DNA from 3 places in the Oceaniserpentilla sp. 4NH20-0058 genome. Region 3 is predicted to be linked to each of the others. Evidence: predicted binding sites of a transcription regulator. Region 3 holds the regulator's gene; each other region holds the start of a gene.
What was found. Region 3 encodes sigma-54, which starts transcription at its own class of promoters, with help from an activator protein. Its sites were predicted from a motif close to TGGCACNNNNNTTGCTNT; they were not measured.
Positions count from the first base shown of each region.

Region 1 (10,586 bases), on a different contig from region 3:
GCTAATACTAATAGCGGGCCATCAATGTGTAATACAGATTCTTTTTGACGGGGGTTTAAGTGATTCACAAAGTCTTCTTGGCTGATGAGCGAGGGCGCAAGATTATCAAAAATCCTATCGTTTGATTAGGTTTTTCATTAAATCGAATGGTTATAACCTAGCACCTTTAAACTGAATTTACGGCAGGGGCGAGTCTTCGCTCCATTTGACGATAGCTTAAAGCCTCTAATAAATGGGCTTTATCTATGCTGGGGCTTTGGGCTAAGTCAGCAATTGTGCGCGCCACCTTAATGATGCGGTGGTAGGCTCTGGCGCTTAACCCCAGTTTATCTAAGGCGTCTTCGAGCATTTGGCTAAGCTGCGGACTTAAATTGCACACATAGCTCATTTGTTGTTGGCTAAGCTGAGCATTTGGGCACCCTTGGCGATCCATCTGTAAGGCGCGTGCCTGTTCAACGCGGGTTTTCACGGAGGTGCTGCTTTCTGCTTGCGCGCCACTTGAAAGTAAGCCCTTGGCCAGTGCAGGCACTTCTATTTGAATATCAATACGATCTAGCAAGGGCCCAGAGACTGCACTCTGGTATTTTACGGCCTTGGCTTCTGAACAATCTCCGCAGCGTTTATTAGGTTGCTTCAAATAACCACAAGGACATGGATTCATGGCTGCAATAAGCTGGAAACTCGCTGGATAATCCACTTGTTGGGCGGCGCGACTAATGCTGATGTGTCCGGTTTCTAAAGGTTCACGTAATACATCTAATACGTGGCGGTTAAATTCAGGGATTTCATCTAAAAATAACACGCCATGATGGGCTAATGAAATCTCTCCTGGTTTTGGGTGTGTGCCACCACCCACTAGCGCCACCCCAGAAGAAGTATGGTGGGGTTGTCTAAATGGACGCGTTGTAAAGTAGGCCCGTTTTGGTTGAGTAGACACACTGTACAAGGAGGCCACTTCAAGGGCCTCTTGCTCGTTTAACGCAGGCAATATGCCGGGTAAGCAGTGCGCAAGCATGCTCTTACCAGTACCAGGAGGGCCACTCATGAGCAAATTATGGTTGCCAGCGGCGCAAATTTCTAATGCGCGTTTAGCATGGTGCTGGCCCTTAACTTGAGCCAAGTCTGGCCCATGGTATTGCTCGATGACCATGGGTTGAACATCTAAGTGCTTAAGTGGTTGGTTCTGACTGAGGTAGGCACAGACTTCTAGTAAATGATTGCTTGTCATGTGAGAGCCACGACTAAGGCTCGCTTCCTGTGCGTTATCATCGGGCAACACAAGCGTATGGTTTGCATCGGTTGCATTTAACGCGGCAGGAATAATCCCTGATACAGGCCGAATGGCCCCCGTTAAGGCCAGTTCACCAAGAAACTCGTGCTGCTTTAATGGCTCAACGGGAATTTGCTCGCTGGCGGCTAAAATGCCAAGGGCAATGGCTAAATCAAAACGCCCACCTTCTTTGGGTAAATCCGCAGGAGCTAGATTGAGAGTGATACGGCTAGACGGAAACTCAAAGCCACTGTTTAAAATGGCGCTGCGTACGCGGTCTTTGCTTTCTTTTACTGCAGCCTCAGGCAGGCCGACAATTGAGAACGCTGGTAATCCATTTGAAAGGTGGGCCTCCACATGCACCAGCGGTGCTTCTATACCGACTTTTGCCCGAGAGTACACTACCGCTAACGACATAACAGCATCCTTGCGTGATTGAGCGTTAAAAGCATACTGGTTAGTGTAAAGGGCTTTATCTAGGTGGGAATTAGAACATAGTATGAAAATGAACCACTAAACATACTTAGTGGTTATTAAGTTTGGCTTCTAATTCGCTGACTGTTTTTTCTAGGGCCTCTAATTTGGTTCGGGTTCGTAATAATACGGCTTGCTGGGCCTCGAACTCATCACGACTCACTACATCGAGTTTATTCAACTGGCGAGCCAATACCTGTTGAATGTTGTTTTTTACGTCTTGCCCTGCTTGTTCAGGCAGAAGTGCACTGATTTGAGCCGTAATTTTTTCAAGAATGTCTGCTTTCATTGGGCTGCTCCTGTTTTTCAATAAGCATATCATAAGCCTTTGATGTGATTAGGGTATTACCGAATAGGAAGATAATTAATACAGAATGCACAGGGAAGCCATATTTTATGAATTTATCTATTAGTTTTACTTGATATTAATCTGGGATACGGCATAACTTATGTCAATGATACAAGCTGGTGCCAAGCAAAGCTGTTGTGCACTAGATTGCATCATTAATGATCTTTGTAAGTATTATTGCGTCAATATAGTGCGGTTTGAATCTGTACTTTCTGGTTATATTCACCAGAAGCCCAATAAAAATGCGTATTTGGAGGTTTTGGCCTCAACTTTGCTAAAAGTGTGCATGAGTAGTTGGTTTTTGCGCTAAATATGAGCAAATTTCAAAATTTATGGCCCTAAATTAGAGTCTATGACTCACAATAAAACAAAATTTCTTAAGGAAAACTTATGAAAACTTTATCTAAAGCGGTTGCAATGGCTTCTTTATTATCTGCAGGCGTGATGGGTGCACAAGTAGCAAACGCAGAGGTTGCATTTAATGCTGCCGTTACGACTAATTATATCTGGCGTGGCCAAACCCAAACTGATAACGGTTTCGCCATTCAGGGTGGAGCTGATTATGCTGATAAATCTGGTGTATATGCAGGTGTTTGGGGTTCAAACGTAGATTTCGGTGGTGATGATAATATTGAGTATGACCTATACGCAGGTTATGGATTAGAGAAAAATGGTCTTGATTTAGACTTTGGTTTCATCGCTTATAACTATGATGATGCTGGCAACGCATCAAATGAAATTTATGCAGGTGTATCTAAAGATGCGGTTTCTGCCAAATTATCTATCGACATTGAGAATGACAATAATATGTATTTAGAGGGTGGCTATTCTATGGCTCTACCTGAAGACCTAGGTCTTGATTTGCATGCAGGTCTTGCACTTCCTGATGAAGGTGATAACGATATTGATTTGGCTGCAACAGTTGGTAAAAGCTTAGAGATGTTTGATGTTTCAGCTACTTTGTCTTACACCGGTGCTGACGTAGAAGATGACATTCTATTCGCGCTAACAGCATCAAAAGAATTCTAATTCTTTTTCAAAGCAATCAGGCTTGCCTGATTGCTTTTTTTAATCCCATAAGGAGTTTGATATGAAATTGGTTACGGCCGTTATCAAGCCATTTAAATTAGACGACGTGCGTGAAGCGTTATCTGAAATTGGCGTTCAAGGCATTACCGTGACAGAAGTGAAAGGCTTCGGTCGCCAAAAAGGTCACACTGAACTGTACCGCGGTGCAGAATACGTAGTGGATTTTCTTCCTAAAGTAAAACTAGAAATCGCCATCGACGAGTCTCTAACTGACAAAGTCATCGAAGCTGTTTCTAAAGCCGCTAACACTGGCAAAATCGGTGATGGCAAAATCTTCGTAACACCACTTGAACAAATCGTACGTATTCGTACCGGTGAAACAGGTGCTGACGCCGTTTAATATTGATCAATATTGAACAGTGCTTAGAGTTTAAATTTTTTTCAGCGTTTTTCTAAAACGTATTGAAGCTTAATGCGGGGGCATTATGGAAAACAATGTGTTTCAACTTCAGTACGCCATGGATACCTTTTACTTCTTGGTATGTGGCGCACTAGTAATGTGGATGGCGGCAGGTTTCGCCATGCTAGAAGCGGGTTTGGTTCGTTCAAAGAACACAACCGAAATATTAACTAAGAACGTAGCGCTATTCGCTATTTCTTGCACCATGTACCTAGTATGTGGTTACGCCATCATGTATGACGGCGGATTCTTCCTTTCAGGTATCACTGAAGTGGATACAGCTGCGGTACTGGCTGACTACGCAGCTCGTGAAGACGGCTTCGAAGGCGGTTCAATCTACTCAGGTGCTTCTGACTTCTTCTTCCAAGTAGTATTCGTAGCCACGGCCATGTCTATCGTATCTGGTGCGGTTGCTGAGCGTATGAAGCTTTGGGCTTTCCTTGCTTTCGCAGTAGTGATGACGGGTGTTATCTACCCAATGGAAGGTGCTTGGACTTGGGGTGGTGCGTCTGTATTTGGCATGTACTCTCTAGGTGACCTTGGATTCTCTGACTTTGCTGGTTCTGGTATCGTACACATGGCCGGTGCAGCAGCTGCCCTTGCTGGTGTTCTACTATTAGGCCCACGTAAAGGTAAATACGGTGCTAACGGTCAAGTTAACGCAATCCCAGGTGCTAACCTACCTCTAGCAACGCTAGGTATGTTCATCCTTTGGATGGGTTGGTTCGGCTTTAACGGTGGTTCTGTACTGAAGCTTGGCGATATCGCTAACGCCAACGCCGTTGCGGTTGTATTCACGAATACCAACGCTGCTGCGGCAGGTGGTTTAATTGCGGCTCTTATCCTAGCGCGTATCTTGTTCAAGAAAGCGGATCTAACCATGGCCCTTAACGGTGCTCTTGCTGGTTTAGTTGCGATTACTGCAGAACCTTCAACACCTACACCATTTGAAGCTACCATTATTGGTGCTATCGGTGGTCTGATTGTTGTGTTCTCTATCCTGACTCTAGACAAGCTAAAAATCGACGATCCAGTGGGCGCGATCTCTGTTCACGGTGTTGTGGGTATCTTTGGTCTACTTGTTGTACCGTTCACAAACGATGGCGCCACTATCGGCGGTCAAATCGCTGGTGGCCTAACGATCTTTGTTTGGGTATTTGTAGCGAGCTTCATCGCATGGGGCATCATTAAAGCAGTGATGGGTCTACGCGTAACTGAAGAAGAAGAGTACGAAGGCTCTGACCTCGCCGAGTGTGGTATGGAAGCGTACCCAGAGTTTACCAACAATGGTTAATTAACGTTTAAGTTAACCTTGAAACCCCAGTGGCGAAAGCTCTGGGGTTTTTTATTGCCTGTGGTATTTAGTAATAGTTAAGAGGAGGTAATTCCGAAGGCTTGCCAGTAGAAATTGATATGTCGGTAGATATGGCAAGCCCTGCTAGAAATGTGCGTTTTTTTAGAAGTGACTCATAGGAATGCATGTGTACCCTTCTTTTTGTTTTTAGGCGCTTCAAACTAGAACATTACCTGAAAAAAACAACTAAATTGCGCAAGCCCTGTGCGTTTGGTGAAATTTCTACTGCAAATGCTCTATTTCCTTATACCCATTTTCGCCCTTTGATGAAGCCGTGTTTTATTGTATTGGTTTTTTATGGTGCGATTTTCATTGATGCTCTAATGATTTAACCGCTAAAACACAGGATAAACTTGATTGGCATAGCCATTGCAATTATGAATTCGACAAATCAATAACATCTAATAGGAAAATAAAAATGTTACGTAAACTGTCTAAAGTTGCAGGTGTTGCAGCACTATCTTTGGGAGCATGTATTGCCCAAGCAAGCGATACAATTAAAGTGGGTGTATTGCATTCACTTTCAGGCACCATGGCGATTTCCGAAACCACATTAAAAGACACTGTTTTAATGATGGTTGAAGATCAAAACAAAAAAGGCGGGCTATTAGGCAAAAAGCTAGAAGCAGTTGTCGTTGACCCTGCGTCTAACTGGCCTTTATTTGCTGAAAAAACCCGTGAGCTAATTTCAAAAGAAGACGTTGATGTTATTTTTGGTTGCTGGACTTCGGTATCACGTAAATCAGTATTACCTGTTATTGAAGAGTTGAACGGTTTGCTTTTCTACCCTGTGCAGTACGAAGGCGAAGAATCATCTAAAAACGTTTTCTATACCGGTGCGGCGCCAAACCAACAAGCAATTCCTGCGGTTGATTATTTAATGGATCAAGGTGTTAAACGTTGGGTGCTAGCTGGTACTGACTATGTTTACCCACGTACAACCAACAAAATTCTTGAAAGCTATCTAAAAGGTAAAGGTGTTGCCGAAAAAGACATCATGATCAACTACACGCCATTTGGTCACAGTGATTGGCAGACAATTGTTTCTGATATCAAAAAATTCGGCTCTAAAGGTCAAAAAGCTGCGGTAGTTTCAACCATTAATGGTGATGCAAACGTACCTTTTTATAAGGAGCTAGCTAACCAAGGTGTGAGTGCTGAAGACATTCCAGTGGTTGCGTTCTCAGTAGGTGAAGAAGAACTATCTGGTTTTGATACTAAGCCGCTTGTTGGTCACCTAGCTGCTTGGAACTATTTCATGAGTGCTGAAAGCGAAGCTAATGATGAGTTCATTGAAAAATGGCATGCATTTACTAAAAACGAAGAACGCGTAACTAACGATCCAATGGAAGCCACTTATATTGGCTTTAAAATGTGGGCCGCCGCTGTTGAAAAAGCCGGTAGCGTAGATGTGGATAAAGTACGTAGCAATATGTACGGTTTAGAAGTTGCGAACTTAACAGGTGGTACTGCGGTTATGAATACCAATCATCACCTATCTAAGCCTGTATTAATTGGCGAAATCCAAGAAGACGGTCAGTTCGATATCGTATGGAAAACCGACGGCGAAGTGAAAGGCGATGCATGGACAGATTTCCTACCTGAAAGTGCTAACCTAGTCTCAGACTGGAAAGGCCTAAGTTGTGGTAACTACAACACTACAACTAAAGTATGCGCCGGCTCTGAAGTTGCTGCTGAATAATAATTATAAATGCGCCCACTGATAAGTGGGCGTTTTCTGTTTTACAACCTTGTCATCTTTTATTTTGTGTTAGCTGACAATGGGTGCTCAAGAAACGTTTAAGGTGGCCCCATGAATTTATTAAAAGCATTACTTGTGTGCACAATTGCACTGGGTAGTGTGATGAGTGCAAACGCTAGTACAGGCGAATGCCAATCCCATCTCGCATCAATCGAGCAATCCAACGATTTACAATCATCTAAAAAATTAACGTTTGAACAGCTAGTATGTAAACTTGTTGACGCTAATTATGATGAAAAATCAGATCTTATTGAATCCCTAGCAAATAGCCAGCATGATCAATCACTGTCGATTATTAAATCATTACAAAGTGCAGATTTATTTTATGTAAAGAAAACTGGTGATGTGGTTTTCAAAAAAAAGTTAGAAAATGGTAGGTATCAAGCTAACTCTGTATTTACCAATGAAATATTAGGTGAATTTAAAAAGCGTAAACTTAAAAAAGTAGGCATTAACAATAATCTACGCCGAACCATTAATGGCGTGATTGCAGAATTACAAATCAGCTCATCAGATGTCAAGCAACGCGAAGCGGCTGCTCTTGAGCTATTAAAAGCAGCAGAGATTTCTGCGCTTCCCTTATTAGAAAAAGCCATCACAAAAGAACAAGACGAATACGTTGGTGAAATATTAGCAACCGCACGGGCGTTAGTGTTACTGCAAAGCGATGATTCTTTGGCTCGCATTGATGCAATTAAGTATTTAAAAGGATCTTTATACGTAGAAACTCGTAATGGGTTAAATGCTTTTTTAAATCGCGCAAAGCAGGCAGGGAATACTTATAATAAATCTGAGATTGCTGAGGCAGAAAAATCTTTAGAGGCAATAAATGAACTGGTTAGATTAAACGGACTACTGGAAAACGTTTATTTTGGTGTGGCACTAGGAGCCGTATTGTTATTAGCGGCTATTGGTTTGGCCATTACCTTTGGTGTGATGGGTGTGATTAACATGGCCCACGGCGAAATGATTATGCTAGGGGCGTACACCACGTTTGTTATTCAGCAGTTAATGCCTGATAACATTGGAATGTCATTAGTTGTGGCGGTGCCAGCTGCGTTTTTAGTGTCTGGCTTAGTGGGGGTGTTAATTGAGCGCAGCGTGATTCGCCATTTATATGGCCGACCACTTGAAACCTTGCTAGCCACTTTTGGTATCAGTTTGATTTTACAACAAGCCGTGCGCTCGATTTTTGGGCCGTTAAACCAAGACGTGCAAACACCAGAATGGATGGCCGGTACGTTTACGGTTAATGCAGGTTTAGAGCTGACCTTTAACCGTTTGTATATCATTATTTTCTCGTTATTAGTGTTGGCTGCACTCGCAGTGGTCCTAAAGAAAACCCTATTTGGTTTGCAAATGCGAGCGGTGACAATGAATCGCCCAATGGCCAGCTCCATGGGTATTAAAACCGGTTGGGTGGATGCACTGACCTTTGGTTTAGGTTCAGGTATTGCAGGTATTGCAGGGGTGGCATTAAGTCAGTTAACCAATGTTGGGCCGAATCTTGGTCAGCAATACATTATCGACAGCTTTATGGTGGTGGTGTTTGGTGGCGTGGGCAACCTATGGGGAACCTTAGTGGGGGCAATGTCGCTGGGTGTGGCTAATAAAATTTTCGAGCCAATGGCTGGTGCTGTGCTTGCAAAAATTATCGTATTGGTTGCCATTATACTATTTATTCAAAAACGTCCTCGTGGCTTATTCGCCTTAAAAGGCCGCTCGGTGGAGGATTAACTCATGAATACAATTCAAACAAATGCACAACCTAAACTAGGGCCTTTAGCTACCTTACTTGTGGGTGATAAAGGCGGACAAAGATTAATTGCGGCGTTAATTGCTATTGCGGTTATCTTTCCGTTTTGTAATTTAGTGTTTCCTGAAGATTCGATATTCCATATTTCTACTTACACCTTAACCTTAACCGGAAAGTACCTGTGCTTTGCTTTATTAGCATTAGCAGTGGATTTAATCTGGGGCTATTGCGGTATTTTAAGTTTAGGTCATGGTGCATTTTTCGCGTTAGGCGGTTATGCCATGGGCATGTACCTCATGCGTCAAATAGGCGATAGAGGTGTATACGGTAATCCTGAGTTGCCTGACTTCATGGTATTTTTGAACTGGAGCGAGTTGCCTTGGTATTGGTTTGGCTTTGATCAGTTTTGGTTTGCCATGTTAATGGTATTGCTAGTTCCGGGTACATTAGCCTTTGTGTTTGGTTGGTTGGCGTTCCGCTCTCGTGTGACGGGGGTTTATCTTTCTATTATTACTCAAGCACTAACCTACGCACTTATGCTGGCGTTTTTCAGAAACGATATGGGGTTTGGTGGTAATAATGGCTTAACCGACTTTAAGGATATATTAGGGTTTGATTTGCAAAGCAGCGGCACGCGTAACGTGTTGTTTATAGCATCGGCGCTGGCGTTGGTGTTGGGTTATTTGATCAGCCGTTTTATTACACGCTCTAAGCTTGGCCGCGTACTGGTGAGTATTCGAGATGCAGAAAGCCGTACACGCTTTTTAGGATATCGCGTTGAACACTATAAACTGTTTGTTTTTGTGGTATCCGCCATGCTGGCAGGTATTGCAGGTGCGTTATATGTGCCGCAAGTGGGGATCATTAACCCCGGTGAGTTTACGCCTATTAATTCCATTGAAATTATTATTTGGGTTGCAGTCGGAGGCCGAGGCAGTTTGTTTGGTGCTGTAATTGGTGCAGTGGCAGTGAATTACGCGAAAACATACTTTACTGGCGCGTTTGCCGAATTGTGGTTGTTCATGTTGGGCGGCTTATTTGTTATATCCACGTTGTATTTACCAAAAGGCATTGTGGGGTTAGTTAAGCAAATCCAAGAAGGTGACGGCAAGGCAGCACAGTGGTTGTCACTACTTACCAACAAATTTACACGTAAGGGGGCGTAACCATGAGTGATTTACGACCTAAGCACATCGAACAAGAATATAGCTTATATATGGACGGTGTCAGTGTCAGCTTTGATGGTTTTAAAGCGCTTAATAACTTATCGCTTTATATTAAGCCCGGTGAAATGCGTGCCATCATTGGCCCTAATGGTGCTGGTAAAACTACCATGATGGATGTGATAACAGGCAAAACCAAACCTGATACGGGCACTGTTTTATTTAATAACTCAGTTAATTTGATTGAACACGATGAAGCCTCTGTTGCTAACATTGGTGTTGGACGCAAGTTTCAAAAACCCAGCGTAATTGAAAGCTTAACGGTATTTGAAAACTTAGAACTTGCGCAAAAAGGCGGCCGAGGTATTTGGCAAGCATTGCTGCATAGCCTAAGCAATGAGCGTGCTGCCAAAATTGATGAAACGTTAGAGTTAATCGCCTTAAGTGATAAAAAGTATGAAATGGCGGCGAATTTATCCCATGGCCAAAAACAGTGGTTAGAAATTGGCATGCTTATTTCGCAAGAGCCAGAGTTATTGCTAATAGATGAACCTGCTGCAGGCATGACAGATGAAGAAACCATGAAAACCGCTGAGTTATTTAAAAAGCTAGCCAAAAAGCATTCGTTGGTTGTTGTTGAGCACGATATGGATTTCATCGCCGCGTTAGACTGTAAAGTGACGGTACTCCATGAAGGAAGTGTGTTGGCAGAAGGCTCATTAGAAAGCGTTCAGAATAACCAAGAAGTAATAGAAGTATATTTGGGCAGGTAACTACTTGAGTTGCTAAGGCGGTGTTATCAAAAAGATTTTGCCTTAGCGGCCTCAGTCACGTCCCCTATGAATAATGAAAGAATATTAAAAGGAGGGCATGGGATATATAAGTAAACATTTTTAATGAAATCGCTTATAAACCATGAACACTATGCTCGAAGTTAAAAATTTAGATGTCTCATACGGCGCTAGCCAA
Region 1 is NZ_BAABWE010000008.1:5,062-15,647, forward strand. Features, by position in the region: gene rep (DNA helicase Rep) at 1-68, opposite strand, end outside; gene ABWV45_RS11055 (YifB family Mg chelatase-like AAA ATPase) at 167-1,777, opposite strand; gene ABWV45_RS11060 (accessory factor UbiK family protein) at 1,794-2,033, opposite strand; gene ABWV45_RS11065 (TorF family putative porin) at 2,484-3,122, shown strand; gene glnK (P-II family nitrogen regulator) at 3,184-3,522, shown strand; gene ABWV45_RS11075 (ammonium transporter AmtB) at 3,608-4,876, shown strand; gene urtA (urea ABC transporter substrate-binding protein) at 5,355-6,638, shown strand; gene urtB (urea ABC transporter permease subunit UrtB) at 6,750-8,435, shown strand; gene urtC (urea ABC transporter permease subunit UrtC) at 8,439-9,620, shown strand; gene urtD (urea ABC transporter ATP-binding protein UrtD) at 9,623-10,390, shown strand; gene urtE (urea ABC transporter ATP-binding subunit UrtE) at 10,542-10,586, shown strand, end outside.
Region 1: the regulator sigma-54 is predicted to act here: its motif matches at 5,295-5,312, upstream of urtA (urea ABC transporter substrate-binding protein).

Region 2 (10,586 bases), on a different contig from region 3:
ATGAATTAGGAGAATACAATGGATCGTGCGTTATACATCGCCATGTCCGGCGCGAAGCAAAATACAATCGGTCAAGCTGCCGAGGCCAACAACTTGGCTAACGTGAGCACAACGGGGTTTCGTCGTGATTTTGAACAAGCTCGATCCATGCCCGTCTTTGGTGATTATTATCCTACCCGTGCATATGCCATGGAAGAGCGTCCCGCCAGTGATTTTAACCCAGGTACGCTTATTCACACAGGTCGTGATTTAGATATCGGGATAGATAACCAAGGGTGGATAGCAGTACAAGACAGTAACGGTGAAGAAGCCTACACACGCCGAGGCGATTTACGTGTAGATCAGTTGGGACGCTTAATAAACGGTGAAGGCCTTCAAGTCATGGGAGTAGGGGGGCCGTTGGTTGTCCCCCCTTATGAAAAACTCGAAATAGCCGGAGATGGCACTATCTCTATTCAGGCTCTGGGTGATGATCCTGCGGTAGTCGCAGACATAGAGCAACTTAAACTTGTCATGCCAGATTTAACCGAAATGGAAAAAGGGGAGGACGGTTTATTTCGCATGCGAGGACAAGAACCCGGAGACGTACAACCGTTTGACCCTACCGTGCGCGTAGAAAGCGGACATCTAGAACACAGCAACGTAAATGCGGTGCAGTCGTTAACACAAATTATGTCTTTGCATCGCCAATATGAATTACAAGTGAAAATGATGAGCACCGCAGATGAAAATGCACAGGTGACTCAATCTATTATGGATATTCAGTAGTACGGATAAAAATTTAGTTTAAAGGTGTGTTGAAACATCAAGGAGAGCTGTCATGCATTCAGCATTATGGGTCAGTAAAACCGGTTTAAATGCGCAAGATTATAATTTGACCACCATATCAAATAACCTTGCAAACGTATCAACAACAGGTTTCAAAAAAGACAGAGCAGTCTTTGAAGATTTAATTTATCAAATACAACGTCAGCCCGGTGCCTTATCCTCACAGGATTCGCGTCTTCCATCAGGCTTACAAATCGGTACGGGTGTTAAGGTAGCAGGCACGCAAAAAATTCACACCACCGGTAGTTTGCAAGAAACCTCACAACCGTTGGATTTAGCGATAAACGGCCGTGGCTTTTTCCAAATTGCCATGCCTGATGGTACAACGGCTTATACTCGCGACGGTACTTTCCACATGGATGCGGAAGGGCAAATCGTAAACGCAGTGGGTTATTTACTTGAGCCCAATATTACAATTCCCGATCAAACCAACACCATGACCATTAGCCGTGATGGCATTGTCTCGGTTACACAGTTTGGTGAGACGGACCCACAAGAAATTGGCCAAATCGATGTAGTGGATTTTATCAACCCAGTTGGCCTACAGGCCATGGGTGGCAACTTATTTTTAGAAACGGCTTCTAGCGGTGCTCCGCAAATTGGTGTGGCTAGTGAAGAAGGGTTTGGCTCTATTGAGCAAGGCTTTTTAGAAAACTCTAACGTAAAAGTGGTTGAAGAATTAGTTCAAATGATCACTGTGCAACGAGCTTATGAAATGAATTCAAAAGTGGTGAGCAGCGCGGATCAAATGCTGCAATATCTAGCGCAGAACACCTAATTAATGCGTAATTCTTTAGGTAAATAGAATACAAAGAGGTGCAAAATGAAATCATTAATAACAGGTAGTTTAATGCTGGTTTTGGCTGGTTGTGCTTCTGTGTTACCGATTGACGAAAAACCAAATGATCCAAGGTATTCGCCGGTCCCTGCACAATCGTTAACACCGCCGCCAACCACTGATGGTTCTTTATACCAGTCTAATTATTCAATGTCGCTGTTTAGTGATCAGCGTGCAAAACGCATTGGAGATGTGATCACGGTGGTACTGCAAGAGCAAACCCAAGCGTCTAAATCCAACAGCGCCACTACGAAAAAAGACAGTGATCTAAATTTAGGAGATGTGAGTATTTTTACTAAAACACCACCTATTTTATCGGCCAGTGCAGCGGCATCCCGAGCATTCACGGGCACAGGAGATGCGGACCAAAGCAACAGCTTGCGAGGTCAAATTACGGTGACAATCAGTGATATTTTACCCAACGGTGTGTTAGAAGTCCGTGGCGAAAAATGGCTGACATTAAACCGTGGTGATGAATTCATCAGGGTTAGAGGTTTAGTGCGCGCCCAAGACATAGGGCCAGATAACACAGTCATGAGCACTAAATTGGCTGATGCGCGTATTAGTTATGGCGGTACAGGAGAAGTGGCTAACGCCAGCAGGCAAGGGCTGTTGACCCGATTCTTCAGTAGTCCTTGGTGGCCGTTCTAATAGTGGATACTGCTCAGAATCAAAGGGTATTAAGGCGGTCAGTAAATTGCAGGTATATTTATGAAACGTAAAAGTGCCTAAGCTTTGACGAAGTATTAGAGGTGGTTATGAAAAAGCGAATGTTGATCTGGTTGAGTATGGTATTGCTGGTTATAACCAGTGCCTTCTCTTACGGCCAGCGTATTAAAGACCTTACCTCAGTGTCAGGGGTGCGCATAAACCAACTTGTGGGTTATGGTTTAGTTGTTGGTTTGGACGGTACGGGGGACAAAGCCCCATTTACGAATCAAACCTTTATTAACATGATGAATGAATTTGGCATATCCATTCCACCGGGTACTGACCCAAAATTAAAAAATATCGCAGCCGTTTCGCTGACTACTAATTTACCGCCATTTTCCAAGCCTGGGCAAACCATTGATGTAACGGTTTCAAGTATTGGTAATTCAAAAAGTTTACGGGGAGGTACCTTGCTGTTTGCGCCACTGCGTGGAGCGGATGGTCAAGTATATGCAGTGGCGCAAGGTAACCTAGTGGTTGGCGGGTTTGGCGCGGATGGAGCAGATGGCTCTCGGATAACCGTGAATGTCCCCAGTGTCGGTCGTATTCCAAACGGTGCTACCGTAGAACGGCCCGTCCCTAACGGATTTTCAAGAGGTGACAGCCTAGTGTTAAATTTAAACGCACCCGATTTTACAACAGCAAAACGCTTATCTGACCGCATTAATAACTTACTAGGGCCAGAAACCGCATACGCAATAGATGCCACGTCTGTACGCGTTAGCGCCCCACGAGATCCCAACCAGCGAGTTTCTTTTTTATCCATGATCGAAAACCTAGATGTAACCCCGGGGGAGGCCACGGCAAAAGTTATTATAAATAGCCGAACAGGCACCATCGTAATTGGTAAGCATGTCCGCATCGACCCAGTTGCTGTGACTCATGGCAGTTTAACGGTAACCGTTAAAGAAAATTTTCAGGTAAATCAGCCAGGGGCGTTAGCGAATGGTGAAACGGTGGTGGCTCCGCAAACTGAAGTGAATATTGATGAAGAAGGTAACCCTATGTTTGTGTTTGCCCCAGGAGTATCTTTGGATGAAATTGTAAAAGCAGTCAATGAAGTTGGTGCTGCTCCCGGGGATTTAATGGCGATTTTAGAAGCATTAAAACAAGCGGGTGCATTAAATGCTGAGTTAATAGTGATTTGATTAATGAAAGGAATGCTAATTTGCTAAATTTTGAAAACAAAGAGGATGCCATATCCTACATTCAAAACTTAGAACAAGAAATACAGCTATTGGCCCATGAAAAAAGCTTAGCGACCTTAGAACATAAATTACAACAACGGCAAAAAGCGTTGGAGTATTTGTTTGAAAACTATATGGCACAAATTAATCAAACTGACTTAGATTTTCTAAAATCCATTCAAGAAGAGTCCCATACTTTGCTCGATCAAATGCAACAGCATAAACACGAGCAAAGCGAAGAAATTATCAAATATAAGAATACCGGTAAGCGTATTCGCTTATATACCGATATTGCACAGCAAAAATAACTTGCCGCTTTTGGCAACTGTTGCCGTTTTTCGTTTTTATTCTTGTAAAAAATCCTTAAAAAACAATCAATTATGGTTTTGGCCTAAGCTTTGCTTTATATCATCATAACTCCAAAAAAGACGTTGTTATGAACAATATCGGCAATACTTACAACTACAACGATTTAGCATCATTAAATGCTATTAACACTCTTGGCCGAGAAAAAGAAGACGAAGCATTGAAGCAAGTGGCACATCAATTTGAATCCATGTTTGTGGGGATGATGTTAAAAAGTATGCGCGATGCAAACGCTGTTTTTGAGGAAGATAACCCTTTAAGCAGTAATGAATCAAAATTCTATCGTCAAATGTTTGATGACCAGCTCGCACTCTCTATGAGCCAAGGGGAAGGTATTGGCTTGGCCAGTAGTATTTACCGCCAGTTAAAAGATCAATTTGATGTTAAAAGCGATGACGACACTAAACCAACAATTGATATTCCTATTCGCCAGTACCAAGGCCCAAATCCATTTTCTACAATAAAACCAAATCTGGATTTACAGCAATTTAATCCAGAAGCGAAAGGCATCGAGCTTAACGAAACAAAAGCGGCAATCGCTCCGTTAAATGAGTCTCCAGTCAAACCTAAAACCTTAAAAACAGATTTTACGCCTAGTGAAGAGCTTATTGTGCCAAATTCACAGCCTCTAAGTATTCAATTACAAACTAAAGAGACAGGGCCAATAACTAAACAATCTGCGTTTCAAAATCCAGAAGAATTTGTTGCAGCATTGTGGCCTGTGGCTCAATCCGTAGGGGAAGAAATGGGGGTTGAGCCTAAAGCCATCATGGCGCAAGCGGCGTTAGAAACTGGCTGGGGAAAATATATTATTCATAAAGGTGATGGCAATAATAGCCATAATTTATTTGGCATTAAAGCCGACCACAGATGGGATGGTGATGTGGCTAAAGTATCGACCTTGGAGTATCGACAAGGCATCGCCAAAAAAGAAGTAGCACCTTTTAGAGTATATGAATCCTATGAACATAGCCTAAAAGATTATGCTGAATTTGTGCAAAATAGTGAGCGTTATCAAACGGCTATTAAGCAAGGCGAAACGGTAAAAGGTTATAGCGAAGGGTTACAAAATGGTGGTTATGCAACCGACCCTAAATATGCTGAAAAAATACAACGCATCGCTCACGGTGACGTGTTGGCACAAGCCATTGCGCAAGCCAAACGAGGTTAACCATGGCTAATTTACTCAATATTGGGATATCTGGTTTACGGGTGCATCAAACAGCCCTAACGGTTACAGGTCATAATATTGCAAATGTGGACACCGAAGGCTATAGCCGCCAAGAAGCAACCATTACCAATAATAACCCGCAGTTTGCAGGAGGTGTGTGGATTGGTGGTGGTGCTATGGTTCAAGACGTTCGCCGTGTATTTGATGAATTTTTAGTAGGTCAATTACAAAAAGACACCTCAACGTTTAATTATTTTGAAACCCTAACCAGTAATGCAGAACAAATCGATAAATTGCTGGCAGACCCCGGTACGGGTATTCAACCGGGTATTGAAAATATGTTTGGGGCATTTCAAGCCGCCATTGACGACCCTAGTTCATTACCCGCAAGACAAGTGGTTATCAGTGAATCACAAGGTTTAGTGGATCGCTTTAAGTCAATTCAAGATCGCCTTAGCGATAGTAATAATATTTTAAATGGACAGTTGGGTATTATTGCCGGACAAATCACCACACTAGGGGAAGCCATTGCGGAGCTCAATGTGCAGATACAATTTGCAACCGCAACAGCAAACGGTAATTACCCGAATGACTTACTTGATAAGCGTGATCTTGCCATAAAAGATCTGGCTGAATTAGTCAGTGTGACAGTGGCAACACAAGATAACGACTCTATTAATGTTTTTATTGGTAATGGACAACCCTTGGTTTTAGGTAAAGATTTTAATCGGGTATCTACCAGAGCAGGCTCAGATGACCCCACTCGGGATTCCATCATATTTGAGCGAGATGGGGCCACTCAAGATATAACTCAGCAATTATCAGGTGGTAGTGTCGGGGGCATTTTAGAGTTCCGAAAACAAATTTTAGATCCAGTGACTAATCAGCTTGGGCGTGTCGCTATTGCTTTGCAGTTCAACATTAACGAACAGCATAAATTAGGGATTGACCTAAACGGACAAGCTGGTGGTTTATATTTTGAAGATATAAACGACCCTAAAGTGGCCATGAGCCGAGTGGTGGGAAATGCAGACAATGCCCAGCCGGACGATCGCAAGGTAGGGGTTTATATTACAGACCCTAGCGAGTTAACCGACAGCGAATATAAAGTCGAGTTTACAGGCCCTAATAATTATACCTTTAAAGTTACTCGTGTGAGTAACAACGAGGCTGTGCTAGAAACAGTTTTAAGTACGGAGTTTCCAGAGAGTTTTAGCATTGAAGGATTCGATTTAACCTTTGAATCAGGATCATTTAAAGAAGGGGATCAGTTCTATCTTTTGCCTACCCGTTCCGGTGCCGCTGACATTGAGTTAGACATCGAAATTCCGCAGGAAATCGCATTAGCCACAGCAGTCATGACAGATTATGACGTAGGTAATCGTGGTCAAGGGGTCATTAGTCAAGGGGCTGTTTATGATTCGACCACGGAAGCGTTTTCAGTTCCGGGAGCTCTAACACCACCTTTGTTGGTGAAATTCACCAGTGATACCACATATGACGTATTGGATAACTCAGATCCTGCTCATCCAAAACAGTTATTCCCCAGTATTATGAACCAAACCTATATTCCTGGGGTTGTGAATAATTTATTACCTAAAGACGAAGGCAAAACCTCCATTTCTAGTTTGGGTGGATACTTACCGGCGAATCAGTTTTATCAAGATTATAATGAAGTCAATGTGACTCCTGGTAATGGTTTTTTTCCTGCAAGGCTGAATATTAGTGATCCGGATGCGATAACCGGTGGCATGAAAAGCCGTGGAATATTAACGATTTCAGCACAAACATCGGCTAAAGAAACGGCTCAAATTTTAAGTGAGCAAAATGGTATTTCCGCAACCGCCGTTACCACTTTACAGCTAACCAATTTCCAATCAGATCCAGATGGCCTGTTAGATGCACATTTATATTTAAATGGAATAGAACTGACCGATACCCTACCTGAAACCCAAGTGAAATATGAACAGGGTTATCCTGATGTAGTGCCAGACCCTGTTAGTGCAAATTTCATAGCTGACCGCATCAATGCCAACTTTGCATTTCAAGGCATGGGAGTTACCGCTAAAAGTGACGGAAGTGTCGTGACCATTACAGCCATAAATGGTGAGGATTTAAGCCTTGAAATGCAAGGTGATAACGAAGATTACATGACGGTTTCAAATGGCATTAATAACTATTTAACCTCAACCGGCAATCCGTTACCAAAACCACTATCACAATACGATGGTTTCGATTTTAGTGAAGGGGGGCCATATACCTATGAGTTTAATGTGCCCGGACAAGGCACTTTTAATATTGAGCTGTCAGAAAATTACGCCACAGGTAGCGACTTAATTGCAGGTATACAGTCCGCCATTAGCAGTACTAAGTTTTTTTATAACAATGATTTAGCGGTAAGCATTGATGCAAAAGGCAATATATCATTTCAAAACCAATTGGAAATGAGCCCATACGGCACCAATGGCAGTTCAAAGTTAACCATGGGCGGCCAAGTAAAAGTGGTGCTGGATGAGGGTATTACTATTTCATCTGAACCGCCATTTAGTAATTTATTTGAAGCCAATCCAGAGCAAAAACCTATATACCTAGGTTATGAAATATCCATGGAAGGCCCGCCCAAAGCCGGAGATCAATTTTATGTGGATTTTAATGATGATGCGGTGACAGATAACCGTAACGGTATCTTACTAGGTGGCATACAAAACAAAGAGATTGTTGAAGGCGATATGACCATCAGTGAATCCTATGGTCGCAGTGTGGAGGAAGTGGGCTCTATCACCGCAAGAGCTCAAATAAACATGGAGAGTTCCGAAGTTTTATTACAAAACACACAAGACAGTGTGAATGCCGTCAGCGGTGTTAACTTGGATGAGGAAGCGGCAAAGCTCATACAATATGAATTAGGTTATAACGCTTCGGCGCAAGTAATCAGTGTAGCGAGAGACATATTCGATACATTGATTGGTATCTTTAGGTAATTAATAACAGAGTAACGGAGGGTAAATATGCGTATTTCAACCATGCAACAATTTAATACTGGTTTGCGCTCCATCTTGAATAATCAAGAAGGCACTTTAAAAACCCAGCAACAAATTTCAACAGGACGTCGGGTACTGACACCTGCTGATGATCCTATTGCCTCCACCCGTATCTTACAGCTTCAGCAAGATATAAGTTTGCGCAGCCAATACCAAGAAAATGTTACGGCCTCTAGAAATAGACTGACACTGGAAGAATCTATTTTAGATAGTGTGAATGAGAATATTTCCCGTATTCGAGAATTAACCGTTAATGCTGGTAACGGTTCTATGACATTAGAAGATCGCACCTATATAGCGGCCGAAATAGGCCAAAGACTTTCTGCTCTAACAGATTTAATGAATACAAAAGATGCCAGTAATACATATATCTTTTCGGGTTTTAAAGGAGAAACCCAGCCATTTATCCAAAGACAAGGTGGCGGGGTTGTGTATCAAGGTGATGATGGAGAAAGAACGCTTGAAATTAGTAACAGTACTAAAGTGCAAACGAATGATACGGGTAAGAAGTTATTTGTGGATATACAAAGTGACCAGAACACCTTTTACACCCGTGAAAATGAGCGAAATTTAGGTGATGGTTTTATCACAAATGGATTTGTATCGGATCAAGAAGCCTACGATGCATTCTACCCAGAAGACATGGTGGTTAAATTTAATGCGGATAGCTTTATTAGTCCTCCGGGGCCTAACTACAGCGTGGTTTCTAAAAGTGATAATCGACCAATAAATGGTTTAACCGGTCAGGGCTATACATCGGGAACTGAGTTAGTTGTTAATGGTGTGAACTTCAAAATAGCGGGCGACCCAGAACCGGGGGATAGCTTCTTTGTTGAAAGCAGTAAAAAACAGTCAGTCACGGATACCGTATCTGGGTTAGTGGAAGGCCTAAGGTCGTTAGGGGATAACCCAGAACAAAGTGCAGCCTTAGATGCATTGTTGGAAACCACACTGCAAAATTTAGACTTTGCGCAAACAAGTGTATCTGAAGTGCGCAGTGAAATAGGTGGACGACTCAATACAATCGATAATATCGAAAACTTACATGCAGATGTGGAACTGGTCAGCCAAGAAGTACTCAGTGGCTTACAAGATGTGGACTTCGCAGAGGCTGTGAGCCGTTTATCACTACAGAGCTTCTTATTAGAAGCCGCTCAACAAAGCTTTACTCAGATAAATAGACTATCTTTATTTAACAGCTTATAACTTGTATGAATCATTAAATTGGTTCAGTTGTTGCTTGATTATAATAACGATAAAAAATTGACAGCTTGAGGGTCATCACATGTTTGATGGTCAAACCATATTGATAACAGGCGGCACCGGTTCTTTTGGCAAAAAGTACACCGAAACACTTTTAAGTCGTTTTAAGCCAAAAAAAATCATTATCTTTTCTCGTGATGAACTGAAACAGTTCGAAATGCAGCAAGTTTATAATCAAGATTGCATGCGTTATTTTATCGGCGATGTGCGTGATAAAGAGCGTATGCAACAAGCCTGTAAAGGGGTAGATTACATAATTCATGCAGCTGCCATGAAACAAGTTCCAGCAGCCGAATATAACCCGACTGAATGCATTAAAACCAATATTGATGGCGCTGAAAATGTCATAAGAGCAGCCATTGATAACGAAGTTAAAAAAGTTATAGCGTTATCAACGGATAAAGCAGCCAATCCTGTTAATTTATATGGTGCAACCAAGTTATGTAGCGATAAGTTATTTGTTGCGGCTAACAATATGGTGGGGGGTGAAGTACCTCGCTTTGCCGTTGTCAGGTATGGCAATGTGGTAGGTAGTAGAGGGTCGGTTGTACCATTTTTTAGAAAGTTAATTTCTGACGGTGCAGAAAGTTTACCAATCACTGATTTTGCCATGACGCGATTTTGGATAACGCTGCAACAAGGTGTGGACTTTGTTATTAAAAACTTTGCACGCATGAAAGGCGGTGAGATATTTGTTCCCAAAATACCTTCCGTAAAAATGACCGATTTGGCCGAAGCCATATCCCCTGGTATGAAAATTCATGAAATAGGTATAAGACCAGGAGAAAAATTACATGAAAAAATGTGCCCTAGGGATGATAGCTATCGGACACTAGAGTTTGATGATCACTATGTTATTGCACCTTCTATAAATTTCTATGATGGCAATACAAATTTTCTTATGAATAATCTAGGCGAAGAGGGCGAACCTGTGGAGCAAGGTTTTTCATATGATTCGGGTACAAATGATTGGTTTTTAGATGTGGATGAAACGGCAAACCTATTAATTAAAGCCGAAAGCTGATGAGCAATAAAGTCGTAATTATTGATTATGGTTGTGGAAACTTATTTTCAGTTGAAAATGCAGTCAAAAAGATTACTCGTGATTATATTGTTTCTTCAGAAGCTAAAGAAATTAAGGCTGCAAGTAAAATAATATTGCCCGGTGTCGGATCTTTCAA
Region 2 is NZ_BAABWE010000005.1:131,238-141,823, forward strand. Features, by position in the region: gene ABWV45_RS08600 (flagellar basal body rod protein FlgF) at 19-768, shown strand; gene flgG (flagellar basal-body rod protein FlgG) at 821-1,606, shown strand; gene flgH (flagellar basal body L-ring protein FlgH) at 1,652-2,317, shown strand; gene ABWV45_RS08615 (flagellar basal body P-ring protein FlgI) at 2,437-3,525, shown strand; gene ABWV45_RS08620 (hypothetical protein) at 3,546-3,872, shown strand; gene flgJ (flagellar assembly peptidoglycan hydrolase FlgJ) at 4,001-5,101, shown strand; gene flgK (flagellar hook-associated protein FlgK) at 5,104-8,082, shown strand; gene flgL (flagellar hook-associated protein FlgL) at 8,110-9,348, shown strand; gene pseB (UDP-N-acetylglucosamine 4,6-dehydratase (inverting)) at 9,428-10,429, shown strand; gene hisH (imidazole glycerol phosphate synthase subunit HisH) at 10,429-10,586, shown strand, end outside.
Region 2: the regulator sigma-54 is predicted to act here: its motif matches at 3,952-3,969, upstream of flgJ (flagellar assembly peptidoglycan hydrolase FlgJ).

Region 3 (10,586 bases):
CTTTTAATTTGTCACTGCCTTTAGTTATGCAGGTATTTCCTTCTAAGGCCACTCGTGCGCCCATACGTGCTAGCTCTTGCACGTGCATAAAACGGTTTTCAAAAATGGTTTCAGTTACGGTTGCACTGCCGTTAGCTACGATGTTCATCACTAAAAACTGGGCCTGCATATCGGTTGGAAAGGCAGGGTATGGCGCGGTTTTGATGTTAACAGGCTTTAACTCACGGCCAACCATGTCTAAGCTGATCCAGTCTTCACCTGTTTCAATTTTTGCACCAGCTTCTTCTAGCTTGTGCAATACTGATTCTAAAATATCAGCACGGGTATCTTTCAGTTTTACTTTTCCGCCTGTAGTGGCTGCCGCTACGAGATAGGTTCCGGTTTCGATACGGTCAGGCATCACGTTGTAATGACCGCCGTGTAGGCTTTCTACCCCTTCAACACGAATAACATCTGTGCCGTGTCCGGTAATTTTTGCACCCATGGTGATTAAGCATTCGGCTAAGTCCACTACTTCTGGTTCACGAGCTGCGTTTTCAAGTAGTGTTACGCCATCAGCCAAGACGGCTGCCATTAATAGATTTTCAGTACCGGTTACCGTAACCGTGTCCATGAAAATATTAGCGCCTTTTAAACGCCCATCCGTGGTGGCTTTTACGTAGCCATCTTCAACCACAATATGGGCACCCATGGCTTCAAGGCCTGATAGGTGAATATCTACAGGGCGAGAACCAATGGCGCAGCCACCGGGCAAGGATACTTGTGCTTCACCAAAACGAGCCACTAAAGGACCTAATACTAAAATTGAAGCGCGCATGGTTTTAACTAACTCATACGGGGCCACAAGAGTTTTTATGTTATTGGCGTTCACTTCAATGGCGTAATCTTCACCCATTATGACATCCACGCCCATGGTACCTAAAAGGTTTATCATGGTGGTGACGTCATGCAGGTGTGGCAAGTTACCTATGGTAATTGGAGTATCAGCAAGTAAGGTGGCAGCAATAATTGGCAGCGCCGAGTTCTTAGCACCAGAAATTCGGATTTCACCAGAAACTGGCTTACCACCTGTAATGATGAGTTTGTCCATTGAAGGCATAGTTAGCTACTTTATTAAGATTGTTGTTGAGCCCACTGGGCTTGCGTGTAGGTCTTAATGGTTACGGCGTGCACGGAGCCGTCGGTGATTTTGTCATTTAATGCCGCATATACAAATTGCTGGCGTTTCACCGGGTTAAGACCTTCAAATTCATCGGAAATCACTGTGATTTCATATTTATAGCCATCCCCATCCACCGATACCTGACAGTTTGCTAGCTTTTCTTGAAGCAAGGATTGTAAGTCTTCTGGGCTCATACGGCTCTCCGATGGGACTGAGAATGTGGCAATGAAAAAATAAAGGCGGGAATTGTAGCGCAAAGGCACACTAATAGCTAAGTGAAAAATAGCCGCCAGCTCACATTCTGTCTAGGCGTCGATAGGAAAAACTGATTCTAGGCAGGCGCTTTTGATTTGCCCTGCTAAAGACTCAGGAACACGAACCACTTGAAGTGACTTTCCTGAATTTTCTGCATAGCGTTTCCAGCTTATCAATAAGGCTAAACTGGCACTACTGCACTTGGTGACAGCAGACAAATCAAAGAGAATTGGGCTTGTACTCTCATCAATCGCAGCCATCCCTTCTTTTTCCACATACATGACTGTATCAAAACTCAACTCTCCGACAACACCATAGTCTCCAGCTTGTCGCAGCTCCACTTGTTGATGTGGCATCACTCGGACTCCTCTATCCGCTCAGCTGTGGCATTTTGTGCTTGCGCTAACCCTGATGCCCCCCACTCTTCAATGGCTAAGCCTATATTGCCATTATTTTGAGAGACTAGGCGAGAAAATCGCTCGCGGAATAACAAACCCATGTTAATGCCATTAATAATGACATTTTGCACCATCCATTTATTTTCTTTTTTATTGTAAAACAAGCTTTGAGCCACTGGGAATATTTGCCCACTTGAGGTCACCACCTCAAAACTTACTTGCGTATTACGCTCTGTTTGATTAGTTGGGTTTAATGGCAAAAGGTTGACTTTATAATTATTAAACTCCCACAACCCTTTAGCGTAAGTATTCAATAAGCTTGACTTAAAAACCGCTAAAAAAGCGTACTTTTGCTCTTTAGTCGCACTGCGAAAATGCTTTGCCATAACGCGCCGCGCGATGCGTTTGAAATCCACAACCTCCCCGAGCTCAGCATCAACTAGCTGAATTTTTTGCTTATCTGTAAATATGGTGTTGGCTTTTGATTGTTCAATCTTAGCCATTAAACTGTGTATTTTTTTATCAACCAATTCAAATGCCTGTTGCACAGAAGGTTCTGCCCAAGCATTAACCGTCAGTATGCAAAACAGCGCAAAGTAGACCCTATTGAACATCATGGTGATTCACTGGCTCGGGAGAAAATAAACTGGCCGATAAGCTCTTCTAGCACAATGGCTGACTGGGTATCCTCGATCACATCACCGCTTAATAAGTTTTCCTCATCAGCACCTACACTCAGCCCGATGTACTTTTCTCCCAGAAGGCCCGATGTTAAGATTGATGCCGAGGTATCCAGCGATAAAGGCACCCCTTTTTCGATGGCCATTTTCACCACTGATACATAGCTGTCAGTATCTAAACGAATATCCACCACCCGTCCAACAATGACACCAGAAAGCGAAACTTTAGCGCGCTCACTCAAACCGGATGAGTTCTCAAAGCGGGCATACAAATAGTAGGTGTCGTCATCCCCTTGAAACCGTAATCCACTAACATTCAAAGCCAGTACCAATAAGCCGAATATCGCCCCAATGACAAAAATGCCCACTATCAATTCCACTGACTTACCTTGCATAGCCACTCACTCCTAAAACCCACCTAACATGACCGCCGTTAATACGAAGTCTAGACCTAAAACAGCTAAAGAGCCTTGTACTACGGTTGCCGTAGTGGCCAAGCTCACCCCTTGAGAAGTTGGTTCAGCCCTCCAGCCATGGAATAAGGCTATCCAAGTACACACAAAAGCAAATACCAGTGCCTTAAACACCCCTTTCAGTACATCATCCACAAATAACACAGAATGTTGCATATTCGCCCAATAAGAGCCTTCATAAATCCCCAGTATTTCCACCGCCACAAATGCGCCGCCATAAATTCCAAGTAAGCTGAATAAAATAGTCAATAACGGCAAACTAATAACCCCAGCCCACAAACGAGGTGAAAACACGCGTTGATAAGGGTCTACTCCCATGATCTCCATGGCTGAAAGTTGTTCAGTGGTTTTCATTAGGCCAATTTCTGCAGTTAACGCAGAGCCGGCTCTTCCTACAAATAACAAGGCGCTCATTACAGGCCCAAACTCACGCAATAGAGATAAAGCCACCATTTGCCCTATGACTTCTTGGGAGCCATAGCTGCTTAAAATGTAATACCCCTGCAGGGCCAATACCATTCCAACAAATACACCTGCAACTAATATAATGGGTAAAGACAGCACCCCCAGATGAAACACCTGTGTTATTAACCGTCCACAAGGTCCTTTAAAACCTCGACCCCAGTTTAAAATATTAAGTAAAAATACGCCCCATTGACCAAGGGCTTGGCACAACCCAAGGGCCTTATCACCAAGATTAATAATGTAACTAATCATGCTGCATTACCTGATTTACAAAAGGTTCAGCGGGATAATGGAAAGGCACAGCAGCATCACCTTTAGCGTATAAAAACTGCTGTACAAATGGATCTGACGACTGACTTAGCTGATCAGGGCTGCCGCTTGCTACGACCTCACCTTTGGCAAGCACATAGACATGGTCAGCAAGAGATAAGGCTTCTGGTACATCGTGACTCACCAAAACAGTGGTTAACTTTAAGTCTTCATGTACTTGTCGAATAAGCTTCATGATAACACCCATTGAGATTGGGTCCTGACCGGTGAAGGGTTCGTCGTACATAATTAACTCTGGGTCCAGTGCAAGACTTCTGGCAAGGGCTACCCTTCGCGCCATGCCTCCGGATAATTCACTGGGCATCAATTGAGCCGCGCCTCTTAATCCTACAGACTCAAGCCTAATCAGCACTAAATCGCGAACCATGGATTCAGATAACTTTGTGTGCTCTCTTAATGGAAACGCCACATTGTCGAAAACCGACATATCTGTAAATAATGCGCCGCTTTGAAATAATAAGCTGAGCCGCTTCCTGACTTTAAGTAATGCTTTTCGACTCAAATCGGCCAAATGATCACTATCAAGTACGATTGAGCCCAAGTCAGGCTTAAGCTGTCCACACATCAATTTTAAAAGTGTGGTTTTGCCCGTTCCACTTGGCCCTAGAATGACCGTCACCTTCCCTTTTGGAATGGTCAGGCTTAAATCGTGGAATATGGCTCGTCCTTCACGACTAAAGTGTATGTTTTGCAGTTGCACAAAATTTTGTGTTGAATCAGACATGTCCAAACCCTGTGCTCTCAATTGCGTATCCTTTCACCTAGTATTCAGCATAGCTGGATCTTAGTACTCCACAACCAACCTAGAGCCTTGTTAGGCCGCAAAAAGCCTGTAGAATGCGCCGATTGTTTATATTTATGGGTGTTATCGATGCTATTAGCCTCTCTTGCCATTTTAATTGGGTTAATTGTTCTAGTATGGAGTGCTGATCGCTTTGTATTAGGTGCTGCTGCCACCGCTCGCCACTTAGGCATGTCTCCGCTACTCATTGGTATGACGATTGTGTCGCTAGGTACCAGTGCTCCGGAAATTTTTGTCAGTGCAACCGCGTCTTTAGATGGCTCGGGCATTTTAGCCATTGGTAACGCCTTGGGCTCCAACATTACCAACGTTGGCCTAGTTTTAGGGATCACCGCTTTAATCGCCCCCTTGCCCATTCAGGGCAGAATGCTGAAAAAAGAAATCCCTATTTTGTTGCTTGTCACTGTCATCGCAGGCCTCGTGATTCAAGACATGCACCTTGGCTTTTGGGATGGGGTTGTCATGTTGATCTGCTTAGTGATCACCCTATTTTGGTTGTTTAACGAAACCAACGAACAAGAAATTAGCGGCCTAGATGAAGAAGAAGTAGAGGCTATTGAGCATACCTCCACTGCCAAAAGTATAATGTGGCTTGTGATAGGATTAGTGGCATTAATGATTAGCGCCAAACTGCTTGTTTGGGGTGCAGTGGAAGTGGCCCGTTATTTTGGCATCAGTGAACTAATCATTGGTTTAACCATTATTGCCATTGGTACTAGCCTACCTGAATTAGCCGCCAGCGTAGCCAGCGCATTAAAAGGCCATCACGACATTGCCATTGGTAATGTGGTGGGCTCTAACATATTTAACTTACTAGCAGTGATGCCCATTCCGGGTTTAGTGGCCGGCACCGATATTGGCTCAGAAGTTCTGTATCGAGATTATGGCGCCATGCTGGCCATAACCTTATTACTGATTGCTTTTATTTACAGCTTTCGTCGTAAAGGCCGTGTCGGACGCAGCGCAGGTAGCATTTTGTTATTGGCCTATGCTAGTTATTTAGGTCTATTAATTTTCCAAGCTTAATTTAAAACATAAGAATTATTATGAAATTTATAGATTCAGCTGTTCGTACCATTAAAGCCGAGCGAGATGCCGTTGATGGCATGCTTGGCAAGCTTAATCAAGCCATGTTCACTAAAGCCTGTGAGTTATTATTAAACTGTAAAGGCCGTATTGTCGTCACCGGCATGGGAAAATCAGGCCATATTGGCAATAAAATGGCTGCCACACTGGCCAGTACAGGCAGTCCAAGCTTTTTTGTTCACCCCGGTGAAGCGGCCCATGGCGATATGGGCATGATCACCGAGGATGACGTGGTCATCGCCCTTTCTAATTCAGGGGAATCCAGCGAAGTCACCACATTAATCCCTCTAATTAAGCGCTTAAATGTACCGTTAATTGCCATGACTGGTAATGATCAATCTACTTTAGCGCAAGCCGCTGATAGTCACTTAAACACAGGTGTTGATAAAGAAGCCTGTCCATTAGACTTAGCCCCAACCTCTTCAACCACTGTCACCCTAGTTATGGGGGACGCACTGGCTATCTCGCTTTTAGAAGCCCGTGGCTTTACCGCTGAGCAATTTGCCTTCAGCCACCCTGGTGGCAGCTTGGGTCGTCGATTATTACTAAAAGTAAAAACTATTATGCATGCCAATGGTCAAATACCTAAAGTAGCGCTAGGAACTCCCATTAAGGATGCATTAATGGAAATAACACAAAAAGGCCTAGGCATGACCACCGTCATCAATGAAGACGGTGCCCTTGCCGGTATTTTTACCGATGGTGACTTACGTCGAGCATTAGATAAAGACGTGGACTTTCATACAACCCCAGTAGAAAACGCCATGACCCAAAACTGCACCACCATTGACCCTGAAAAACTGGCTGCAGAAGCACTGCAAGTAATGGAAGAAAAAAAGATCAACGCACTGGTGGCCATGGAGCTTGGCAAGGTGGTTGGTGTGATTAATATGCACGATCTACTCAGAGCAGGTGTGTTGTAATGCGCAAGCGTTATATCGTCACAATTTTAACGGCACTAGCCATCGTGGCGTACATGACCTTGGATGATCGAAATGCATCTGATGAAATTATAATCGAATCCTTAACAGATCAAGAGCCTGATTACATCATCGAGGGGTTGAACTCAGAGTCTTTTGATGAACAAGGTAACCTCATCCAACAAATCGCTGCCCGCAAAGCCTCTCACTACCCTGCTGATGATATTACCCTACTTGAAGCTCCTGCCGTGCTATTGCATGAAAACAATCTTCCCAAATGGGGCATCAAGAGCAACCATGGTCAACTGATAAAAGATCAAAACCTATTGTTAGAAGGGGACGTTATTATTGTCCCCTTACAATCTACTGCAAACGATTTTAGCCTAACCACCGAAAGCTTAAATATAGACTTACAAGAAAAGATCGCAGACACTGATCAAACTGTACTAATTGAAAGCGATACAAGCGAATTAAGCGCCATTGGAATGACCATTTTATTAGACAAACAACTGGTTAATTTTAAGTCGCAAGTCAGAGGACGCCATGTACCTAAAGCACCTTAAAATATTTTTTAGTTTACTCCTATTAACTCAGTTAAGCTGGGCACTACCGGATGATCGCCAACAAGAAATTCGGATCGCCAGTGACCAAGCTTCTTTAGATAAGCTAAAAGGGGAAGTCATTTATTCCGGTAACGTAAAAATGCAACAAGGCTCATTGAATATTGAAGCCGAGAAAATCACACTCAAGCGCAGCCCTGATGGCATTTCAGAAATCATAGCCCAAGGTACCCCCGCTCGATATGAACAAATAATAAATGCTGATGACGGCAAAACCTTAGCCTACGGTGAAACCATTATTTACAATACACAAAGTGATCAATTAACGTTATTAAAACATGCAGGTTTAGAGAAACAGGGTAATGTATTCTCAGGCGAGAAAATTGTGTATTCAATAAACGAACAAAAAGTAAAAGCTGAAAGCCCACAAGAAGACACCCGTATTCACATGGTAATTCAGCCTAAACAGGACAAGGAATCCTAAATCCATGGCAAAATTGCAAGCTCAGAATTTAGCCAAAAGCTACGGGCCAAGACAAGTTGTTAAAGACGTTTCCATGTCCATTGAAAGTGGGCAGATTGTTGGATTACTTGGCCCAAATGGCGCGGGAAAAACCACCTGTTTTTACATGATCGTCAACTTAGTTGCCTCAGATAAAGGCCGTGTTTTAATTGACGACACCGACATCACCAATTTACCTATGCATGGCCGCGCGCAAAAAGGTATCGGCTACTTACCACAAGAAGCATCAATTTTTCGTAAGTTAACCGTTGCAAATAATATTATGGCCATATTAGAAACTCGCAAAGAATTGAGCCATACTGAACGTAAGGAAAAACTTGAAAAACTGTTAGATGAATTCCACATCCAACATATTCGAGACAGCTTGGGCATGGCCCTTTCAGGTGGTGAACGACGCCGTGTTGAAATAGCTCGTGCGCTTGCTGCAGAACCATCCTTCATACTTTTGGATGAACCCTTTGCAGGGGTTGACCCCATATCAGTGGGAGATATAAAAAGTATCGTAAAACAACTGAAGAAACGCGGTTTAGGTGTACTGATAACCGACCACAATGTTCGAGAAACCCTTGATATTTGTGAGAAAGCTTATATCGTGGGTAATGGTCACATTATCGCAGAAGGTTCTGCTGAAGATGTTTTATCAAATCAGCAAGTCAAAGATATTTATTTAGGTGATGACTTTAAGTTGTAATCTTGTATATTCAGGGTAACAAGTCAAAGTGACATGGGATTAAGCAGTATTATATGAAAGCCTCGCTCCAACTTAAAATGGGTCAGCAGCTGACCATGACTCCTCAGCTGCAACAGGCCATCCGTTTACTTCAGCTTTCTACCCTAGATCTGCAGCAAGAAATTCAAAACGCTCTGGACTCAAACCCTTTGCTCGATGTAGATGAAGAGTTTGAAGGCGATGCCAATCAAGACATCAACTCACAAAGTGAAGACAAACAAGAAACTACCCAACCAGTAGAAGAAACCCAATCGGATGAGCCAACCGCCGCCGATGACTGGAATGAAAACATTCCGGACGAACTGTCTACCGACAGTGAATGGGACGATACTTGGCAAGCCTCCGCTGCCCCTACATCCATGACAGAAAGCCACTCAGGCTCATCATCTGGTGATGATTTTGACATGGATAGCCGAAACGGCAGTACTGATGATCTACGTGATCACCTATTATGGCAGCTTAACCTAACTCCTATGTCAGAAAACGATCACCTAATTGCCATCAACATCATTGAAGGTGTGGACGATGACGGCTACTTAAAAGTTGATCTTGAAGACATTGTTGGGTCATTAAACCCAGAGCTTGAAATTGAACTAGACGAAGTAGAAGCCGTATTACATTTACTCCAACAATTTGAGCCTAGCGGTGTATGTGCCCGTGATTTACAAGAATGCTTATCACTGCAACTGCGCCAACTACCCATTGAAACACCATGGTTGCCATTAGCTCAAACCTTAATCGATCAATACATCGACTTATTAGGCTCTAAAGATTACGCAGCACTTATGCGTAAATTAAAAGTCAAAGAAGACGAGCTAAAAGTGGTTATTCGAGGCATACAAGAATTAAATCCACGCCCAGGCTCACAAATTGATCCACAAACCAGCGAATACGTCATACCTGATGTTATGGTTCGTAAAATCAAAGGTGAGTGGCGTGTTGAATTAAACCCTGAAATTGCCCCTAAATTGCGCATCAATGACCACTACGCATCAATGGTGAAGCGCGCTGACAGCAGCGCAGACAACAATTTCATCAAGGATCACTTACAGGAAGCCCGCTGGTTTCTTAAAAGCTTACAAAGCCGTAACGAAACCTTGCTTAAAGTGGCCATGAAAATCGTTGAGTATCAACAAGACTTTTTAGAACAAGGGGATGAAGCAATGAAACCCTTGGTTCTGCATGACATTGCCGAGGCAGTAGGCATGCATGAATCCACCATTTCTCGTGTTACCACTCAAAAATACATGCATACACCGGCCGGTATTTTCGAGTTGAAGTACTTTTTCTCTAGCCATGTGAGTACCACCAGTGGTGGAGAGTGCTCATCAACCGCAATTAGAGCTATGATTAAAAAGCTCATTTCAGTCGAAAGTGCTAAAAAGCCTTTAAGCGACAGCAAAATTGCCAACATGTTAGAAGAAGAAGGCATCAAGGTTGCACGTAGAACTGTAGCCAAGTACCGTGAGGCGATGCACATTCCACCGTCAAACGAACGGAAACGCTTGGTTTAGCCATTAGTATATGGCGAATAAACGAGTTTTCGCCGATAAACTATTTATTAGATTATCAGCATATTCACGCACTCTGGAACTGGAGTGCCGACAGTAGGAGCCATCTATGCAAATTAATATCAGCGGCCATCATGTTGAAGTGACTCAATCCTTAAAGGATTACGTTCAGTCTAAAGTGGAAAAGCTTGAGCGTCACTTTGATAACATAACCAATGTACAAGTCACCCTGACCGTAGAAAAGCTCGCCCAAAAGGCAGAAGCCACCATCCATGCTGCTGGCGCCGATTTACACGCCAACGCAGATAGCGAAGACATGTACACCGCTATCGACAGCATGACGGATAAACTAGACCGCCAACTGCTTAAGCACAAAGAAAAGATGGTTAATCACCGTCATGGAAATAACCACTGATTCAATATGACTTCAAGTATTTCAAATATTCTTAATCTTGAGCGCACCCAATTGGGTGCGCACTGCAGTAGTAAAAAGAAACTCATTCAGCATGTTAGCCAGTTTTTAGCATCCAACATTGAGGACGCTCAGGCTGATGACATCTATGAACGACTCATTACAAGAGAAAAGCTGGGAAGCACCGGCATCGGAGAGGGCATCGCCATTCCCCACTCTCGCTTAGAAGAATGTATCGACACGGTAGGCGCACTATTTATTTTAGATGAGCCCATCGAC
Region 3 is NZ_BAABWE010000002.1:50,638-61,223, forward strand. Features, by position in the region: gene murA (UDP-N-acetylglucosamine 1-carboxyvinyltransferase) at 1-1,090, opposite strand, end outside; gene ABWV45_RS03385 (BolA family protein) at 1,114-1,356, opposite strand; gene ABWV45_RS03390 (STAS domain-containing protein) at 1,468-1,773, opposite strand; gene ABWV45_RS03395 (MlaC/ttg2D family ABC transporter substrate-binding protein) at 1,773-2,432, opposite strand; gene mlaD (outer membrane lipid asymmetry maintenance protein MlaD) at 2,429-2,890, opposite strand; gene mlaE (lipid asymmetry maintenance ABC transporter permease subunit MlaE) at 2,903-3,685, opposite strand; gene ABWV45_RS03410 (ABC transporter ATP-binding protein) at 3,678-4,487, opposite strand; gene ABWV45_RS03415 (calcium/sodium antiporter) at 4,635-5,591, shown strand; gene ABWV45_RS03420 (KpsF/GutQ family sugar-phosphate isomerase) at 5,612-6,574, shown strand; gene lptC (LPS export ABC transporter periplasmic protein LptC) at 6,574-7,134, shown strand; gene lptA (lipopolysaccharide transport periplasmic protein LptA) at 7,115-7,615, shown strand; gene lptB (LPS export ABC transporter ATP-binding protein) at 7,620-8,345, shown strand; gene ABWV45_RS03440 (RNA polymerase factor sigma-54) at 8,399-9,898, shown strand; gene hpf (ribosome hibernation-promoting factor, HPF/YfiA family) at 10,005-10,310, shown strand; gene ptsN (PTS IIA-like nitrogen regulatory protein PtsN) at 10,317-10,586, shown strand, end outside.